2 regions of the Stenotrophomonas geniculata genome follow, and region 1 is predicted to be linked to the other one. Evidence: riboswitches for the same ligand, from Rfam matches in the RefSeq annotation. Region 1 holds a riboswitch; the other holds the start of a gene.
The links. A riboswitch is a leader RNA that binds a small molecule or an ion and turns the genes downstream of it on or off. The one in region 1 is predicted to bind cobalamin.
Positions count from the first base shown of each region.

Region 2: linked by a shared signal. The riboswitch ahead of RI032_RS07825 (epoxyqueuosine reductase QueH) and the one ahead of btuB (TonB-dependent vitamin B12 receptor) in region 1 are both predicted to bind cobalamin.

Region 1 is NZ_CP140571.1:1,385,318-1,394,368, reverse strand. Features, by position in the region: gene RI032_RS06565 (NAD(P)-dependent oxidoreductase) at 1-414, opposite strand, end outside; gene RI032_RS06560 (LysR family transcriptional regulator) at 523-1,452, shown strand; gene RI032_RS06555 (class I SAM-dependent methyltransferase) at 1,449-2,240, shown strand; gene gph (phosphoglycolate phosphatase) at 2,305-2,973, shown strand; gene btuB (TonB-dependent vitamin B12 receptor) at 3,064-4,908, opposite strand; cobalamin riboswitch at 5,024-5,246, opposite strand; gene RI032_RS06540 (histidine phosphatase family protein) at 5,389-5,967, shown strand; gene RI032_RS06535 (TfoX/Sxy family protein) at 6,057-6,419, opposite strand; gene RI032_RS06530 (GAF domain-containing protein) at 6,416-6,898, opposite strand; gene bioD (dethiobiotin synthase) at 6,967-7,650, shown strand; gene RI032_RS06520 (aminotransferase-like domain-containing protein) at 7,729-9,051, opposite strand, start outside.
Region 2 is NZ_CP140571.1:1,656,534-1,665,584, forward strand. Features, by position in the region: gene RI032_RS07815 (helix-turn-helix domain-containing protein) at 1-1,028, shown strand, start outside; gene RI032_RS07820 (patatin-like phospholipase family protein) at 1,324-3,171, opposite strand; cobalamin riboswitch at 3,326-3,540, shown strand; gene RI032_RS07825 (epoxyqueuosine reductase QueH) at 3,702-4,388, shown strand; gene pncA (bifunctional nicotinamidase/pyrazinamidase) at 4,445-5,071, shown strand; gene purU (formyltetrahydrofolate deformylase) at 5,177-6,028, opposite strand; gene RI032_RS07840 (LysR family transcriptional regulator) at 6,143-7,054, shown strand; gene RI032_RS07845 (NADH:flavin oxidoreductase/NADH oxidase) at 7,058-8,158, opposite strand; gene RI032_RS07850 (NAD-dependent protein deacetylase) at 8,319-9,051, opposite strand, start outside.

The sequences.
Region 1 (9,051 bases):
CGCCTCGCGATGGGCCAGCGCGTACGGCTTGTAGGCCTCCGGGAAGTCGGGGGTATCGACCAGCTGCACGCCGGGCGCGACTTCCAGGCTACCGGCACCACCGACCACCACCAGGCGCGGTACACCGGCCTTGCGTGCGGCGGCGGCCAGCTGCGCGGCGACCTCGCCCACACGGCCGATGTCATCGCCGGGGCGCGGGCCATAGGCACTGGCCAGCACGTCGTGGCCGGCAATGGCGGCGACCAGCGCATCCAGGTCGTCCAGCGAGGCGACCACCGGATGCGCACCGGCCAGTTCAGCCGGAAGGTCCTGCGCGCTGCGCACGATGACAGTGAGTTCGTGGCCGCGGGCCAGCGCGTGGCGGGCGATCTGGCGGCCGATGTTGCCGGTGGAACCAACGAGGGCGATTTTCATGGCAGGACTCCGTGGGGTGGTGTGGGGTGGGAATGGGGCCACTCTAGGCTGCTGCAGTTGATCGAAAAACAGCGTATAACGCGCTTGTTTGTTGCATGAATCGAGCAGATGGACCGACTGACCGCCATGACCGTGTTCGTCGAGGTCGCCGAGCGCGGCAGCCTCACCGCCGCTGCCGAGGTGCTGGACATGTCGCGGGCGATGGTCACCCGCTACCTGGCCGAGGTTGAAGGGTGGCTGGGTGCGCGCCTGCTGCACCGGACCACGCGCCGGATCAGCCTGACCGGCCCCGGCGAGGCGGCGCTGGCGCGCTTCCGGCAGATGTTGGCGATCGGCGAAGAACTGCAGGGCGAGCTGGCCAGTGATGATCCCGAGCCGCACGGAACGCTGCGGGTGACCGCCAGCGTCTCATTCGGGCAGAGTCACCTGGCACGGGCCGTGGCCGGCTTCGTTGCGCGCCATCCGGCGGCACGCATCGAGCTGCTGCTGGTCGACCGCACGGTGAACCTGGTGGAAGAGCGGGTGGACCTGGCCGTGCGCATCGCGCGCCAGATCGACCCCAGCCTGATCGCACGGCGCCTGGCCACCTGCCGCTCGGTGTTGTGCGCGACGCCGTCCTACCTGCAGGCGCGTGGCACGCCGACCGCCCCCGAGCACCTGGCCGCGCACAACTGCCTGACCCACCATTACGTCGGTAAAAGCCTGTGGCAGCTGCACCGCGATGGACGTTCGCTGTCGGTGGCGGTGGGCGGCAACATCAGCGCGAACGAGGCCTCGCTGCTGCTGGAGGCGGTGCGGGCCGGTGCCGGTATCGCCATGCTGCCGACCTACCAGGTGGCGCCGCTGCTGCGCAGTGGCGAGCTGATCGAACTGCTGCCCGAATTCAGCCTGGACGAACTCGGCATTCATGCCGTGTACGCGTCACGGCGCCAGCAGCCCGCTATCATGCGGCGATTCCTGGATTTCCTGGGCGAGTGTTTCGCCAGCCCGGCCTTCCAGGATCTGGATTGGCGCCCACCGGGCAAGGAGAACACATGAACCATGGACAGGCCTTGATCGACCACAACCGTGCTGCCTGGGACCGCCAGGCCAGCGAAGTGCGCGAATGGTCGCGCCCGGTGGAAAGTTCAACGATTGCCGCCGCGCGCGAAGGCCGCTGGCAGGTGCACCTGACGCCCCGCGCGCTGCCGCTGGACTGGATGGGTGATGTGCGCGGCCGTCGCATCCTGTGCCTGGCCTCGGGCGGTGGCCAGCAGGCACCGGTGCTGGCCGCTGCGGGCGCTGACGTCACCGTGTTCGACCTGTCCGACGGGCAGCTGGAACAGGACCGCAGGGTCGCTGCGCGCGATGGCCTGCAGCTGCGCACCGTGCAGGGTGACATGCGCGATCTGCACGTGTTCGCCAACGACAGTTTCGACGTGGTGTTCCACCCGATCTCGAACCTGTACGTGCCTGACGTGCGCCCGGTGTGGACCGAATGCCGCCGTGTGCTGGCACGCGATGGCATGCTGATGGCCAGCTTCTACAACCCGGTGCTGTTCGTCGGTGCGCGCGATCCGCAGCTGGATGCACAGGGCCTGATCCGGCCGCAGTACGCCATTCCCTATTCGGACCTGGAAGACCTGCCGCCAGCCGAGCGCGAGGCGAAGCTGGCACGGGGCGATGCACTGACCTTCGGCCACAGCCTGACCGAACTGATCGGTGGCCAGCTGGATGCCGGCTTCATCATCGATCGCTTCATGGAGGACTGGCAGCCGCAGCCGCGTTTCCTGATCGACCGTTACCTGCCCACGTTCCTGGCTACCCGCGCGCGCCGGATCGGCTGAGGCGGATCGGTGCAAAAACCAGCGGCGTACAATGGACGGCCCCACGTCATGCAGGTGCCGTCCCTTGTCGTATCCGTATCCACTGGTCGTGTTCGACCTTGATGGCACGCTGGTCAACAGCGCAGCTGATATCGCCGAAGCGCTGAACCGCACGCTGGAGGGCATCGGTGTGTCACGCGTACCGGAAGCCACGGTGCTGGGCTGGATCGGCGACGGTGTGCGCCGCCTGGTCGAACAGGCCGTGCATGCCACCGGCCGCGAAGTCGACCTGGCCGAGGTCATGCCGGTCTTCATGGTGCACTACCGCGAATGCCTGCTGCGCAGCCCGCGCCTGTTCGATGGCGTGGGTGAAGCGCTGGCGCAACTGCGTGCACGCAACGTGCCGCTGGCGATCTGCACCAACAAGCCCGAAGCGCTGGTGCCACCGCTGCTGCAGCACCTGGGCATCGGTGATGCGTTCGCGCTGATACTGGGCGGCGATTCGCTGCCGCAGCGCAAGCCCAGTGGCGAACCGCTGCGACACATCGCTGCGCACTTCGGGCTGCCGGTGGATGCCTGCCTGATGGTGGGTGATTCGTTGACCGACTACCGCGCCGCCGAAGATGCAGGCATGCCGATCGCGCTGGTGCGTTACGGCTACCCGCGCGGCCTGGACATGGCCACCGCGCATGCCGTGGCGGTGATCGACGATCTGCGTGAATTGCCGGGGTTGGCCGCCGGCGTCCCGGTGTAGAGCCGAGCCCATGCTCGGCTGCTTTGCTGCCTGAGCCGAGCATGGGCTCGGCTCTACAGAGAAAGCGCCGGGAATGCCCGGCGCGTTTCCTCATTTCGGCTGGTAACGCACGCTCAACTGGTACTCACGGCCCGGCTGGTTGAACCACGCCACCGTCTCATACCTGCGGTCGAAAACGTTGGCGGCACGCGCCAGCAGCGACCACTCCGGTGTCAGCGCGTACTCGGTGCGCAGGTCCAGCGTGCCGTAGCCGCCAACCTTCACCGAGTTGCTGGCGTTGTCAAAGCGCTTGCCCGCGCCCTGTACGGTCAGGCCGGCGCGGAAATCGCCGAAGCGACGGTCAATGTCCAGGCGCGCAGTCTGCTGTGCACGGCGCGGCAGCCAGTTGTCAAACTGGGTGCTGCCGTGGGTGCGGTTGCGCGGGTCGGTGTAGCTCAGCTGCGCGTTGATGTCGAAGCCGGCCAGCAGCACGCCACCGGTCAGCTCGGCACCACGGATGCGCGCCTTCTCCACCTGCTGCATTTTCATCGTGGACGCATCGTAGGTGATCAGGTCATCGATGCGGGTTTCGTACACATCCATGCCCCAGTGCCAGCCCTGGCCCTGCTGCGAAACGCCGAGGTTGGCGCTCTTGGACTTCTCCGGATTCAACGTCGGCACGCCGCTCCACGGGTCGTACAGGTCGCTGAAGGTCGGTGCCTTGAACGCGGTGCCGTAGCTGGCGTTGACGCGCAGGCCGTGGCCCAGTTCCATCGCCCAGCCAACGCTGCCGGTGGCGTGGTTGCCGAACTGCTGGTTGTCGTCGTTGCGGGCGCTGGCCTGCAGTTGGTGGCGGCCGAAGCGGCCCTGGTACTGCACGAACACGCCGGTGTTGCGGCGGCTGTCGACGAGATACCCGGCGCTGCTGCCGTCCAGATTGTCTTCGCTCCAGTCCACGCCGGCACTCAGCAGCTGGCCCTCGGCCACACCGAAGTCACCCTGCAGCGAGGCGCTGTCACGATGGGTCTGCGCGCTGCCAAACACCCCCGGTGCGCCGAAGTTGTCGGATTCATTGTCGCTGCGGCCGACGTTGGCGGTGAACGCCAGGCGCTCCGACGGGGTGTAGCGCACCTTGCCGGCCAGCACCTGCTGGCGGGTCTCGGAGTAGTTGTAGTAGCCGTCGTAATGGTTCTTGCCATCGGCGCGCAGTGCGCTGCCTTCCACGTTCCACTGGTCGTTGAAGCTGTAACCGCCGCGCAGGCTCTTGGACAGGTTGCGGTAGCCGTCGCGGTCGTGCTCGTCGGCAAAGCAGCCCGCGGTGAACACCGAGGAAGAACCGCGGCAGGCATCGATGCCGTCGGAATGCTGGTAGGCGATGTCGGCACCGAACCAGCCGCGCTCAGTGCCGCCACCAATGCCGCCGCTGGCTTCGCGCAGCCCGTTGCTGCCGCCGCCGAGCTGGAAGTGCGGAGCGAAATCGCCCTGGTTGCGACGGGTGAAGATCTGGATCACGCCACCGATGGCGTCGGCACCGTACAGACTGGACTGCGGGCCGCGAACGATTTCGACGCGCTCGATCTGCGCCAGCGGCAGGTCCTGGTACATGGCCAGGCCGAGGTCGGCACTGTTGATGCGCACGCCGTCGACCAGCACCACGGTGTGGCCCGAGTTGGTGCCGCGCAGGAACAGCGAGCTCTGCTTGCCGAGGCCGCCGGCATTGGTCAGGTTGATGCCGGCGCGGCCGCGCAGCAGCTCCTGCAGCGAGGTGGCCTGGCTGGATTCGATCTGCGCGCGGTCGATCACCTGCGCCGGCGCGATACTGTCCTGCAGCGCGATCGGGGTGCGGGTGGCAGTGACCAGGATCTGGTCGAGCGCAGTGGTGTCATCGGCGGCCTGGGCCAGCGCGGGCAGGGTGGCCAGCACGGCCAGGGACAGCATTCGGGACTGCAGCTTCATGGGGGACTCCAGGTGCCACGCACGCCCGCGTGGCGAAGGGGAGGAGCCGCGAAGGCAGGCATGCGCCGACGCCGCAGCGCAGGCTGCGGTCATCCAGCGCCATGCCCACCGCATCGCGACCTGAGGCTTCCGGGCCGGTCTCCGGGCTTGCCGCCGGGTGGCCTGGGGCCACCGTCCAGGCGCCTTCCCATGCCTGCGGCACAGTGGCGGTGTTGCCTGGAACTGACGTGCTTACCGTTGCGGGGGCAGCGCCGGCCTGGCGTGGAATCACGCGTCACCGGCTTCCCGTTTCAACCTGCCGGCCACGGCCGCAGGTCACCTGGAAGTGCGCGCAGTCTACGGCATCGCAGGCGGCCCGTAGCGCCGCGCGTGCTCGACTGCCTTTGCCGTGCCTTTAGAATGGCCCCTTGATCCCGTGGTGCCGTTGCCGATGTCCGCCTGTTTTCCGCTGTTCCCGCGTCGCCTGTACAGGACGCGCGCATGATCCTCGACCTGGTCCGCCATGCCGGCAACGGTCGCGATGAGTTCCTCGATGGCCGCAGCGATCCACCGCAGCTGGCCCGCCTGCCGCAGGAACTGGTCGACGCCTACGCCGCGCAGCCCTGGGAGCGGGTGATCAGTTCGCCACGGCTGCGCTCGCTGCACACGGCGATGGCCCTGGCCACCCCGCGTGGGCTGGACGTGGAAGCGGACGAGGAATGGGAAGAGCTGGATTTCGGCGATTGGGACGGGCAGTCGCTGTTCGACCTGCCGGAGGATGCACTGGCGGCCTTCCACGCCGATCCGCATGCATTCCCGCCGCCCAACGGCGAAAGCTGGGGCCACTTTGAACGGCGCATCGCGCGCGCGCTCGATCGCCTGCTCGATGAGGACGATCCGGTGCCGACGCTGGTGGTCAGCCATGGTGGCCCGCTGCGCATGGTGCTGTCGCAGGTCTGCGGCCTGCCAATGTCGTTGTGCTGGGCCCTGCGCATCGACCACGGCACGCGGCTGCGGGTGTGGCTGGAACGCGGTGAGGTCGGGCTGGTGGGCGAGCTGCTGGAGCTGCAGCAGCCCTGATCTGCTCTTGTAGAGCCGAGCCATGCTCGGCTGCATTTCGATCAGAAAAGCCAGCCGAGCGTGGGCTCGGCGCTACAGAAGGGCGCGGCTCAATCCTCGTCCGCGCCCTCGGCAACGCTGTCTTCAGCGTCATCGTCGGCATCGAAGCGCTGCTCATGTACCGGGCCCGACGCCGGGCCGGCCGCCTTCAGCGGATGCGCGGCGATGCGCGCTTCATAGTCCTGCACCAGCGCATCGCGCTGCGGCTCGCTCAGTTCCTGCCAGTGGCAGTCCAGCAGCGCGCCTTCCAGGGAATACAGCAGGTTCAGGCTGGGCTTGAAGCCCGCGCGCTTGACCTTGACGAAGGCGCCCACGGCACCGATCGCAACCAGGTCTTCGCGGCTGCGCAGGCCGACCTGGCGCAGCCACGCGGCACTTTTCGGGCCGATGTTGCGCAGCTTCGGTGCGCTCATCCCAGCGCCTCGACGAACACGCGGGCGATGGCTTCCAGGCCGGCCTGGTCGTCGGCATCGAAGCGTCCGACCTTCGGGCTGTCGATATCGAACACGCCGATCAGTTCATCACCGCGCAGCAGCGGCACCACCAGCTCCGAACGCGAGGCAGAATCGCAGGCGATGTGGCCGGGGAAGGCATCGACGTCGTCCACGCGCTGGGTCACGCGCTGGCTGGCGGCGGCACCACACACGCCCTTGTCCAGCGGAATGCGCACGCAGGCCGGCAGGCCCTGGAACGGGCCGACCACCAGCTCCTTGCCGTCGTACAGGTAGAAGCCCACCCAGTTCAGGTCGGGCAGGGCGTGGTAGACCAGTGCCGAGAGGTTGGCCGCGTTGGCGATGCGGTCGGACTCGGCGTAGACCAGGCCACGGGCCTGTTCCAGCAGCTGGGCGTATTGTTCCGGCTTGCTGCCGGTGAGCGAGGCATTGGCGAACATGCCTGCAGTCTAGCAAGCGCGCCGGGCCGGCGATAATGCACGCACTGTTGCCCTGTTGGAGCCCATCGATGCCGTTGCCCGCTACGCTGCCGCCCGCCCTGTTCGTTACCGGCACCGACACCGAAATCGGCAAGACCGCGGCCAGCACCGCGCTGCTGCATGCACTGCGCCAGCGTGGCCTGCGCGCGGTGGGCATGAAGCCCGTGGCCAGCGGCAGCGAGGATCTGGGGCAGGGCCTGCGCAACGAGGACGCGCTGGCGCTGCAGGCGGCCAGCTGGCCGGTGCCGGACTATGCCGACCTGAATCCCTATGCGCTGCGGCAGCCGCTGGCACCGGAGCTGGCCGCTGCCGAGGACGGCGTGCAGGTGGCGCTGGCGCCGATCGTGGCCGCGTTCGAACGCCTGCGCGCGAAGGCCGATATCGTCGTGGTGGAGGGTGTTGGCGGTTGGCTGGCGCCGGTCTCGGCCACGCTGGATCAGCTCGACCTGGTGCGCGCGCTGAAGTTGCCGGTGCTGCTGGTGGTGGGCATGCGGCTGGGCTGCGTCAACCACGCGCGATTGACCGCGCAGTCGCTGCAGGCCAGCGGCGTGGAGTGCCTGGGCTGGATCGGCAACCACATCGACCCGGCGATGCAGCGGCAGGATGAAAACTTCGCCACGCTGCGGCAGCGCCTGCCGATGCCGTGCTGGGGGCGGCTGCCGCATCTTCCGGGGGCGGATGGCCAGATCCTGAGCACGCACCTGCTCGATTGACCTGCTTCCTGTAGAGCCTAGCCCATGCTCGGCTCAGCGGGGACCATTGGCGAAGGGCAGCCGAGCGTAGGCCCGGCTCTACAGGAGCTGACGCGCCGCCAGCTCCCGCGCAATCGCACCCAGCCGCTCCACCGCGCCGATGAAGCGCGCATCCAGCGTCTGGCAGCACGACAGCCGCAGGCAATGCCGGTAGCGCGCGCCGCGCGAATACACCTGGCCGGGCATGAACACGATATCCTCCTGCAGTGCACGCTCGAACAGCTCGCGCGTATCCACGCCCGGCAGTTCCAGCCACAGCAGGAACCCGCCCTGTGGTTCGGTGGCGCGGGTACCGGGCGGGAAATGTTCGGCCACCAGCTGGCGCAGCCGCCCCACCTGTTCGCGATACAGACGACGCATGCGATGCAGGTGGTGCTCGTAGCTGCCCGCTTCCAGATAGGCCGCCACCGCGTCGCCAAGCAGCTGCGGCTCGCCACCGGTGGACTGGAATTTCAGCAGCGCAATGCGCTCGGCGAAGCGGCCGCCATCCAGCCAGCCGATGCGGTAATCCGGCGCCAGCGTCTTGGAGAAACCACCGACCACCATCACCCAGCCGTCGCGATCAAAGGCCTTCAGCAAGGGCGCCGGCGGTTCGCAGAACTGCAGCTCGGCATACACCGCATCTTCGATCAGTGGCAGCTGGCGCGCGTTGACCAGTTCTGCCAGGCGTTGCTTGGCCACTGTCGGCATGGTGCAGCCCAGCGGGTTGTGCACGGTCGGCATCACCACCAGTGCGGCCAGCGGCGTGTGCTCGAGCAGCGCATCCAGCGCATCCACGTCGAGCCCGTGCTGCGGGTGGGTGGGCAGTTCGATGGCCTGCAGGCCCAGGTTGGCCAACAACGGGTAGAGGTTGAAGTAGGACGGCGCCTCGATGCCCACCGCATCACCTGGCTGGGTGACTGCACGCAACGCCAGCTGCAGCGCTTCCATTGCACCGTGGGTCAGCAGCAGGCGCTCGGCGTGGGTGTGCAGGCCCATGCGCGGACCACGGCGCACGATCTGCGCCAGCAGCCGCGGCGAACCATTCGGGCGCGCGTAGGTCTCCACCGTCTGCTGGCCATGGCGCAGTACCTGCGCGGTGTGCCTGGCCAACTGCGCGCCGGGGTAGAACTGGCGACCGCGCGGGCCGGCGAAGGCCAGGTCGATCACGCCCGGGCGGCGCTGTGCTTCCAGCACGCGGGCCATCAGTACCTGCTGCAGTGGTGCGGTGGGCGCGGACGGGGTGTCACGCAGCGAACGTTCCGGCACCGACAGTCGTGGCGCCACCTCGAAACCGGCCTTGGGCCGCGGAATCACCAGGCCGGCATCTTCCAGCTGGCGATAGGCGGCAATCACCGTGTTCAGGCTGAGCCTGCGCTGCAG
Region 2 (9,051 bases), 270 kb from region 1:
TGCATCGGCGCCACCTGGCGCTGCGCGAACATGCCGCCGCCCTGGAATTCCAGCTGGGCGAGCCGGGTGCCGGCAGCACCCTGCCCGCCGGTGACCAGGTGCGCGAGTTCTTCAACCGCATGCACAACCACATCCCCGAGCTGGACGAACTGGCCGAGCGCCTGTTCGCCGAGTGGGGGCTGTCGCCCGGGCATGTGGCACCACGCCTGCGCCAGCTGCTGGCCGACCGCCATGGCGTGCTGGTGGAAGTGGCGGCGCTGCAGGCCGGGCGCGAGAAGCGCCAGTTCGATGCCGGTGCACGGCGGCTGTGGCTGCCCGATTACCTGGAACCGGGCCAGCAGGCATTCCAGATGGCCGCCGAACTGGCCCTGCACGGCTACCTGCCGCAGATCGATGCGGTGGTGGCGCGTGCCGGCTTCACCGATGAGGCACGCATCGCGCAGGCGCGCATCGGCCTGTCGAACTATTTCGCCGGCGCGCTGGTGATGCCGTACATGCGCTTCCTGCGTGCGGCCGAGGCCAGCAGCTACGACATCGAACTGCTGGCGCATCAGTTCGGCGTCGGCTTCGAGGCGGTGTGCCATCGGCTGAGCACACTGGCACGGCGCAGTGCGCCGGGGCTGCCGTTCTTCTTCATCCGCGTGGACCGTGCGGGCAATGTGTCCAAGCGCCATTCAGCCACCGACTTCCACTTCTCGCAGGTGGGTGGGTCGTGCCCGCTGTGGATCGTCTACGAGGCGTTCAACCAGCCCGGGCGCATCCTTACGCAGACGGCGCGCATGCCTGATGGGCGGCGGCATTTCTGGCTGGCGCGGCAGGTCAGCAGCGGGCCGGTGGGGCATGGCCAGCCGCGCAAGACCTTCGCGGTGGCGCTGGGCTGCGACCTGCAGCATGCCGAGCGGCTGGTGTATTCGCTGGGGCTGGATGTGCAGAGCCCGGGCAATTCGGTGTCGATTGGCCCGGGCTGCCGGGTGTGCCCGCGCGAGGACTGCATGCAGCGCGCGTTCGCGCAATTGCCGGGGCGGTAGGGTTGGTTCGGCAGGGCTGCGCCCTGCACCTGCCGAAGCCGAAGCAACAGCAACAGCAACAGCAACAGCAAAAGCTGGCATTCCGTGGGATGGCGGGGCGGTGTCGGATTACGGGGACGCCGTGAACCCGTCCCTGGGGGCTTGGCCGCGGCATCCATGCCGCGGACACCCCGCAATCCGACACCACCCCGCCTTCGACAGTTTCCTTCCATCTGTCGGAACGACGTATTGCTCTGGTAGGTGTCGACCTTGGTCGACACGGTGGATCCACGCAAGGCGTGGATCTACTACCGGGTCAGTAGATCGGCGTCACCTTCATCTGCGGCAACGGGCGCGGTGCGCCGTCGGTGAGGTCGGGGCCGAGGTCCTCCCAGCTGCGACCCTGTTCGACCATCAACCCCCACAGCTGCTGCGAGGCCAGCCGCTTGTCTTCCGAACCCAGCTTGTATGACGGTGGCGTCGGCTGGCCAGTGGCAACCATCGCGTACGCCGCGCGGTAGGCCAGCACCTGCTGCGCCGGGTCATCGGTGCGCGCCACTTCCAGCGTGTAGCGCTGGTAGGCCGAGGCCAGGTTGCGCCAGCGGATCCAGTAGTGGTTCTCGAACGAGAATGAGCAGAAGCGCGCGCCCGCCAGGCTGCCCTTGTCGGCGATGCGGGTCAGCACCTCCTGCGGCATGTCCAGGTTCATGCCGCCTTCGTCGCCCTGCAGGCTGACGTGCACGATGCGGTCGCGGTAACCCGGCGCGCGCGCCTGCAGCAGATCGCGCCAGTTCTGCATGGTCGCCACCACCGCGAACAGGAAACGCCCCAGTTCCGCGGCCGCCAACGGCGTGGCGATCGACTGATAGGTGCGCTGCCAGCCATGACGGTTTTCGGTGGGCAGGAACACCGCGTGTTCCAGCGACTGGCGGCCGCTGCTGCCGTGGCCCACCTCTTCAGCGTGCTGCGGGTAGACCAGGTTGATGGCGAAGGTCGGCCAGCGCGGCAAGGCGGCATCGAACAGATGGATCGGGAAGTTGCTGCTGATGCCGCCATCGGAGAACCAGCAGATGCGGAAGGCGGTGATCACCGGGCCACAGGTCTGCCCGGCACTGGTCAGCCCTTCCATGCTGTCGGCCACGTTGTGCTCCTGGTCGGCGGCAGGCGCGGTGGGTTCGCAGCGACGCTCGCGCCGCGAGGGCTCATGCAGCGGCACCGCGCTGATCAGCAACGGGAAGCTCAGGCTCATGCGCGTGGCCACCAGCACCGGCAGCTTCGGGCCCTGCGGCAGGTGGTAGTACCGTCGCCCCTCCACCTCCAACGGCGGGCCAGCTTGATCCACCAGCCACTGCACCACGCTGGCCGGGAACAGCTGCTCGAACTCCTCGCGCAGGAACCAGAACTGCGCGCCACCCAGCGGCAGCGTACGCGGCTCGTTGTGCGACACACAGGTGGTGATCATCTGCAGGCTGATCGCATGCGGGCTGTCCGGCTCGCCGGCATAGCGCGGTGCATCGTGCAGGTCGGCGAAGGTAAGCGGTGCATCCAGCGGCTTGCCGGACAACTGCTGCAGGCACTCGTGCAGCCACTCGGTCAACGCCGGCTTGCGTGCATCACGGCCGAGGCCGCTGCACAGGCCCAGCAGATTGCGCCGCGCCACCCGCGCCACCCGCAGCGCGGCACCGGCCACGCCGGCACCGTAAGCGCACAGCAGCGACGGCAGCAGCGTGGCGGCCACGCCGCTCCAACCACCACCCCACCAGCCCAGGCCGAGCAGCAGCGCCAGCGACACCAGCACTTCCAGCGGCGCGATCTCGAACACGGCAACGGCCAGGCACAACAGCTTGTGCGGCAGGCGGGCATTGCCGGTCAGTACCACCAGCAGCCGATAGGCCGCACGCGCGCCCCGTGCCGGCTGGAACAGGCTGTAGATGAAGCCGCGCCGCGACAGCTGCGCCGACACCGCCGACAACCCGCCATAGCCGGCATCGCCAGGCAGGTGCTCGCCCGCCTGCTGGCGGCGATCACCGCAGGCTGCCGCGGCCGCCACCGCCGCAGCGATGGCGCCGGCCGAGGTGCCGCCGATGCTCTTGAAGCGATACTCGCGCGCCAGCGCCAGTACCGCATTGGGGTACACGATGCCGCTGGTGATGCCGCCTTTCATGACCAGATCGCAGTACTTCGCCGCCACGAGCCACCTCCCGTCTGTCGATGCACAGTATGGCAAGAGGGGCTCTCACAGCCTGAGAAACGAGCCACAGCCCTGCGCTTTGATTGGCCCTTGACCATTGGCCTCGACGCGTCCACCGTGGGCACGCCGAAGGTATCCCCGCCGTGGCATTGATGGCGGCCGGGATTTAAACGGGAATCCGGTGAAGGCGCCTCGCGCGCCCATTCCGGAGCTGCCCCGCAGCGGTGAATGGAAACGAATCCTGCCAACAGCACTGGGCTCGCGCCTGGGAAGCGGCAGGTAGTAGGTGGGCTGCGGCCCGTGTCCATCAGCCCGAATACCGGCCCCGGCCGGGGGACACGACCGTCCCCTGATTCGACCTGGAATCTCCGCGGGGAGGTTGCCGGGGCCGTCGTTGTCCTGCGCGTGCAGGCGATGCGGCCGCGCGCGTCCTTTTCACGGTATCCGGCCAGACCTGTTCACCCACGCGCTGATGCATGGGCCACCGCCGTTGCCGGCGGTCCATGCGGTACCTGACGATGACCGAGCTCCAACGTCCCACCCTGACCCTGCCCGCCGATGGCAAGCGCCTGCTGCTGCATTCATGCTGCGCGCCCTGCTCCGGCGAAGTGATGGAGGCGATCACCGCCTCCGGGATCGACTACGCGATCTTCTTCTACAACCCCAACATCCACCCGGTGAGGGAATACGAGCTGCGCAAGCAGGAGAACATCCGCTTCGCCGAGCAGCACGGCATCCCGTTCATCGACTGCGACTACGACACCGACAACTGGTTCAGCCGTGCGCGCGGCATGGAGAACGAGCCCGAACGCGGCATCCGCTGCACGATGTGCTTCGACATGCGTTTCGAGCGCACTGCGCTGTACGCGCACGAACACGGCTATGACACCATCAGTTCTTCGCTGGGCATCTCGCGCTGGAAGAACATGGCGCAGATCAACGACTGCGGCATCCGCGCCGCGTCGCGCTACGAGGGCCTGCAGTACTGGGACTACAACTGGCGCAAGGGCGGCGGTGCCAGCCGCATGATCGAGATCAGCAAGCGCGAGCAGTTCTACCAGCAGGAGTACTGCGGCTGCGTGTACTCGCTGCGCGATGCCAACCGCCATCGCCGCGAGAATGGCCGTGAGCGGATCAAGATCGGCCTGCTGTACTACGGGCAGGACGCTGGGACGCCGCAGGGCGATTGACCTGTGCCGCCGGGGCGGCCACGCTGGTCGCCCCTTCACGTTGTAGTGGACCTGCCATGACCGCCCTGCCCGCCGATGTCGCCCTGCTGGTGATCGACCTGCAGCCAGACTTCATGCCCGGCGGTACGCTGGCCTGCGACCAGGGCGATGCGCTGGTGGTACCGATTGCCGGTCTGCTGGCGCAGCGCCGCTACCGCACCGTGGTGGCGACACAGGACTGGCACCCGGCCGACCATGCCTCGTTCGCCAGCCAGCACCCCGGCCAACGCCCCTTCGAGACCATCCTGCTGCACGCGCAGCCGCAGACCCTATGGCCGGACCATTGCGTGCAGGGCAGCGCCGGTGCCGCCCTGCACCCGGGCGTGGACTGGACCGTGGCCGACCTGATCCTGCGCAAGGGCACGCGCCAACAGGTGGATTCGTACAGCGCCTTCCGCGAGAACCATGGCCCCGATGGCGAGCGCCCAGCTACCGGCCTGGCCGGCTGGCTGCACGAGCGCCGCATCCGCGAAGTGCATGTGTGCGGCCTGGCCCGCGACTACTGCGTACTGTGGAGCGCGCAGGACGCGGTGAAGTCCGGCTTCCGGGTGAAGTTCCTGTGGGAGCTGACCCGGCCGGTGACCGAGGCCAACGATACGATGGTGCGCGAGGCGCTGGGCAAGGCGGGGATTGCGATCATCTGACGGGCGACCGCTGCTCAATGGACGCGTCGTCGCTGGGTGCGGGATACCGATCAGGATCGAGGGAAAGACGGTGACAGGGCACGCGACAGTAGATTCAACCCGATCCTAGCGGAACACCACCGTTCGGTGCCCGTTGAGCAGGATGCGGTGCTCCACATGGCGGCGCACCGCGCGCGCCAGCACCAGCGATTCGGTATCGCTGCCCAGCCGCACCAGTTCGCGCGGTGCCATCGCGTGGTCCACGCGGGCCACGTCCTGTTCGATGATCGGGCCTTCGTCCAGATCCTCGGTGACATAGTGCGCGGTGGCACCGATGATCTTGACCCCGCGCGCGTGCGCCTGGTGATACGGCTGCGCGCCCTTGAAGCTGGGCAGGAAGCTGTGGTGGATGTTGATCGCACGGCCGGCCAGTGCGCGGCACAGCGTGGGGGACAGGATCTGCATGTAGCGCGCCAATACCACCAGATCGATGCGCTCGCGCTCGACCAGGTCGATGATCTGCTGCTCCTGCACCGCACGCGTATCGGCGGTCACCGGCAGATGGTGGAACGGCACCTGGTAGGACGCGGCCAATGGCGCGAAATCGGCGTGGTTGGACGCCACTGCCGCGATGTCGACTTTCAACTGGCCGCTGTGGGCACGGAACAGCAGATCGTTGAGGCAGTGCCCCTGCTTGCTGACCAGCACCAGCAGGCGTGCGCGGCGGCGGCCATCATGCAGCTGCCAGTCCATGCCGAAGCCTTCGGCAAGCGTGGCCATGGCGGCGTACACGGTCTCCAGCGGCAGGCTGGCATCGCGGTCGAAGTGCACGCGCAGGAAGAAGCGGCCACTTTCCTCGTCACCGAACTGCTGGGCGTCGAGGATATTGCAGCCATGGTCGAACAGCAGGCCGGACACGCGGTAGACGATACCGGTACGGTCGGGGCAGGACAGGGTGAGGATGGAATCGGGGCGCATGGCTCGAGTGTAGGGCAGCGACCTGCCTGCCGGATCGATGGTCACCGATGCAACCGACCTGCTTGGTTCAGTCCCAAGCGATACTTGGAACTCCCCGTGGCAAGCTGGTCGGTCATGAACCTGTTGCAACTGATCCGCAGCTTCACCCGCACCGCAGAGACCGGCAGCATTGCCGCCGCGGCCCGCATCCTTGGCATCAGCGCCACCGCAGTCGGCCAGAACATCAACCGGCTGGAGGCGCATCTGGGGGTACGGTTGCTGAACCGAAGTACGCGCCAGCTGGCCCTCAGCGAGGCCGGCGCGCTGTACCTGGCGCAGGTGCGCCACATCGAAGCCGACCTGGCGCGCGCGCAGGCGATGGTCACTGCCGGTGACATCGAGCCGGCCGGGCCGCTGCGCATCGCCAGCAGCAGCGCCTTCGGTCGCCATGTGCTTGCCCCCTTGCTGCCTTCACTGCAGCAGCGTTACCCACAACTGCAGCTGGAGCTGCGCCTGACCGACCGCGCCGTGCAGCATGGCCCGGAAGCGGTGGATGCCAGCATCCGCATCGGTGCGCAGCTGGAAGATGGCGTGGTCGCACGGCAGCTGGCACGCGTGCCCTTCGTGTTCTGTGCCTCGCCGGCCTATCTGAAAGCGCACGGCACCCCGCAGCAGCCCTCCGAGCTGAGCGGTCATCGCGGGCTGCTGCACCGCTTCCCCACCGATGGCCGGCCGCTGCGCTGGGGCCTGCTGAAGGATGGCCAGCGCGTGGACGCCGCACTGCCGCCGAGCATGGTCTGCGATGACATCGATGCACTGGCAACGCTTGCCGCGACCGGTGCCGGCATCACCCGGCTGGCCGCATTCGTGGCCGAGCCCTACCTGCGCGATGGCCGCCTGCAGGCGGTGTTCGGCGCCGACACGGCGTGGCGCCCGGAGCCGATGGAGGTCTATTTCTGCGTCAGCGACCGCCGCGACTTCACCGCCAAGATCCGCGCGCTGTTCGAGCACCTGCAGGCCGGCATGGCGCCGGCCTGGCGGGTGTGAGCCTCAGCGCGCCTTGAACACGCCGCGCGCGTCGCGCGGCTCGCAGCGCAGGTACTGCGGCGCCGGTTCCACGCTGTCGCGCAGCGCGGCGGCGGCATGCCACGGCCAGCGCGGGTCGTAGAGGATGCCGCGCGCCAGGGCCACGGCATCGGCGTGGCGATGGCGCAGGATCGATTCGGCCTGCTCGGGCTCGGTGATCATGCCCACAGCGATGACCGGCATGCGCACCTTGGCCTTGATCGCCGCCGCGAACGGCACCTGGTAGCCCGGGCCGACGGTGATCTTCTGGCGCTCGTCCAGGCCGCCGCTGGAGACATGCAGGAAATTGCAGCCGCGCGCGTCCAGCACCTGGGCCAGCGCTTCGCTCTGCACCAGATCCCAACCACCGTCGACCCAGTCGCTGGCGGAAATGCGTACACCCACGGCGACCTTGTCGGACACTGCCGCACGCACCGCGTCGAACACTTCCACCAGCAGGCGCAGGCGGTTCGGCAGCGAGCCACCATAGCCATCGGTGCGGCGGTTGCTCAGCGGCGACAGGAACTGGTGCAGCAGATAGCCGTGCGCGGCATGCAGCTCGATCAGCTCGAAGCCCAGGCGCTCGGCGCGCACCGCACTGGCGGCGAAGGCGGCGATGACCTCGGCGATGCCGGCCTCGTCCAGTTCCTGCGGTGCCGGATCGCCGGCATGGAACGGCAGCGGCGACGGCGCCACGGTGGACCAGCCACGCGCATCATCGGCTGGCAACTGGCCGCCGCCGTCCCACGGGCGCTTCACCGAGGCCTTGCGGCCGGCGTGGCCGAGCTGGATGCCCAGCGGCATCGGCGACCAGCGGCGGACGCTGGCCAGCACCTGTGCCAACGCGGCTTCGGTACCGTCGTCCCACAGGCCCAGATCGGCCCAGCTGATGCGGCCGCGCGGCTCTACCGCGGTGGCTTCCAGGATCAGCAGGCCAGCGCCCGACTGCGCCAGGTTGCCCAGGTGCATGGCGTGCCAGTCGCTGGCGCGACCGTCTTCGGCGGAGTACTGGCACATCGGCGCGATGACGATGCGGTTGGACAGGGTCAGGGGGCCGAATGAAATCGGCGAGAACAGCTGGCTCAAGACGGTGATGAACGACGTAGGGGGTGCGTATTGCACCGCTGCGCGGCTCGCGGATCAACCATCTGGATGGATCGCTGTTTCGCGCAGCCTGCTGCAGCCGGGCATGGGCCCGGCGCTACAGAAGCCCACAATCGCCTGTAGAGCCGAGCCCACGCTCGGCTCAGGGCGAAGCCCACGTGGCCAGGGCTTCGGCGCAATCGCGCTCGTCCTTGAACTGCAGCAGGTCGTCGGCACGGGTGCGGCCGCGGTTCAGCGCCGCCACCGGCAGCCCTGCCCTGGCCGCCGCCTGCACGAAGCGGAAACCGGAATAGACCATCAGCGAAGAACCCACCACCAGCACGGCGTCTGCCTGCTGCAGGTGCTCATGCACCGCTGCCACGCGTTCACGGGGCACGTTTTCGCCGAAGAACACCACGTCCGGCTTCAGCAGGCCGCCGCAGGACGGGCAATCGGGCACCACGAAGCTGGAGAAATCGGTCTCCAGATCGGCATCGCCATCCGGGGCGATACCGGCCTCCAGCGCGTCCCAGCCCGGATTGGCGTCCAGCAGGCGCTGCTGGAAGTCCTCGCGGCCGCTGCGGCGTTCGCAGCCCATGCAGCGCACCCGATCCAGTCGGCCATGCAGGTCGATCACGTTGCGGCTGCCGGCCCGCTGGTGCAGGCCGTCCACGTTCTGGGTCAGCAGCACCTGCAGCTTGCCGCGGCTTTCCAGGGCAGCCAGGGCCTGGTGGGTGCCATTGGGCCGGGCCAGGCCGAAGCGCGGCCAGCCCAGCAGGCTGCGCGCCCAGTAGCGCTGGCGGGTGGCCGCCTCGCCCATGAAGGCCTGGTAGGTCACCGGCGGCGTGCGTTTCCACTGGCCGTCGGTATCCCGGTAATCGGGAATGCCCGAGGCG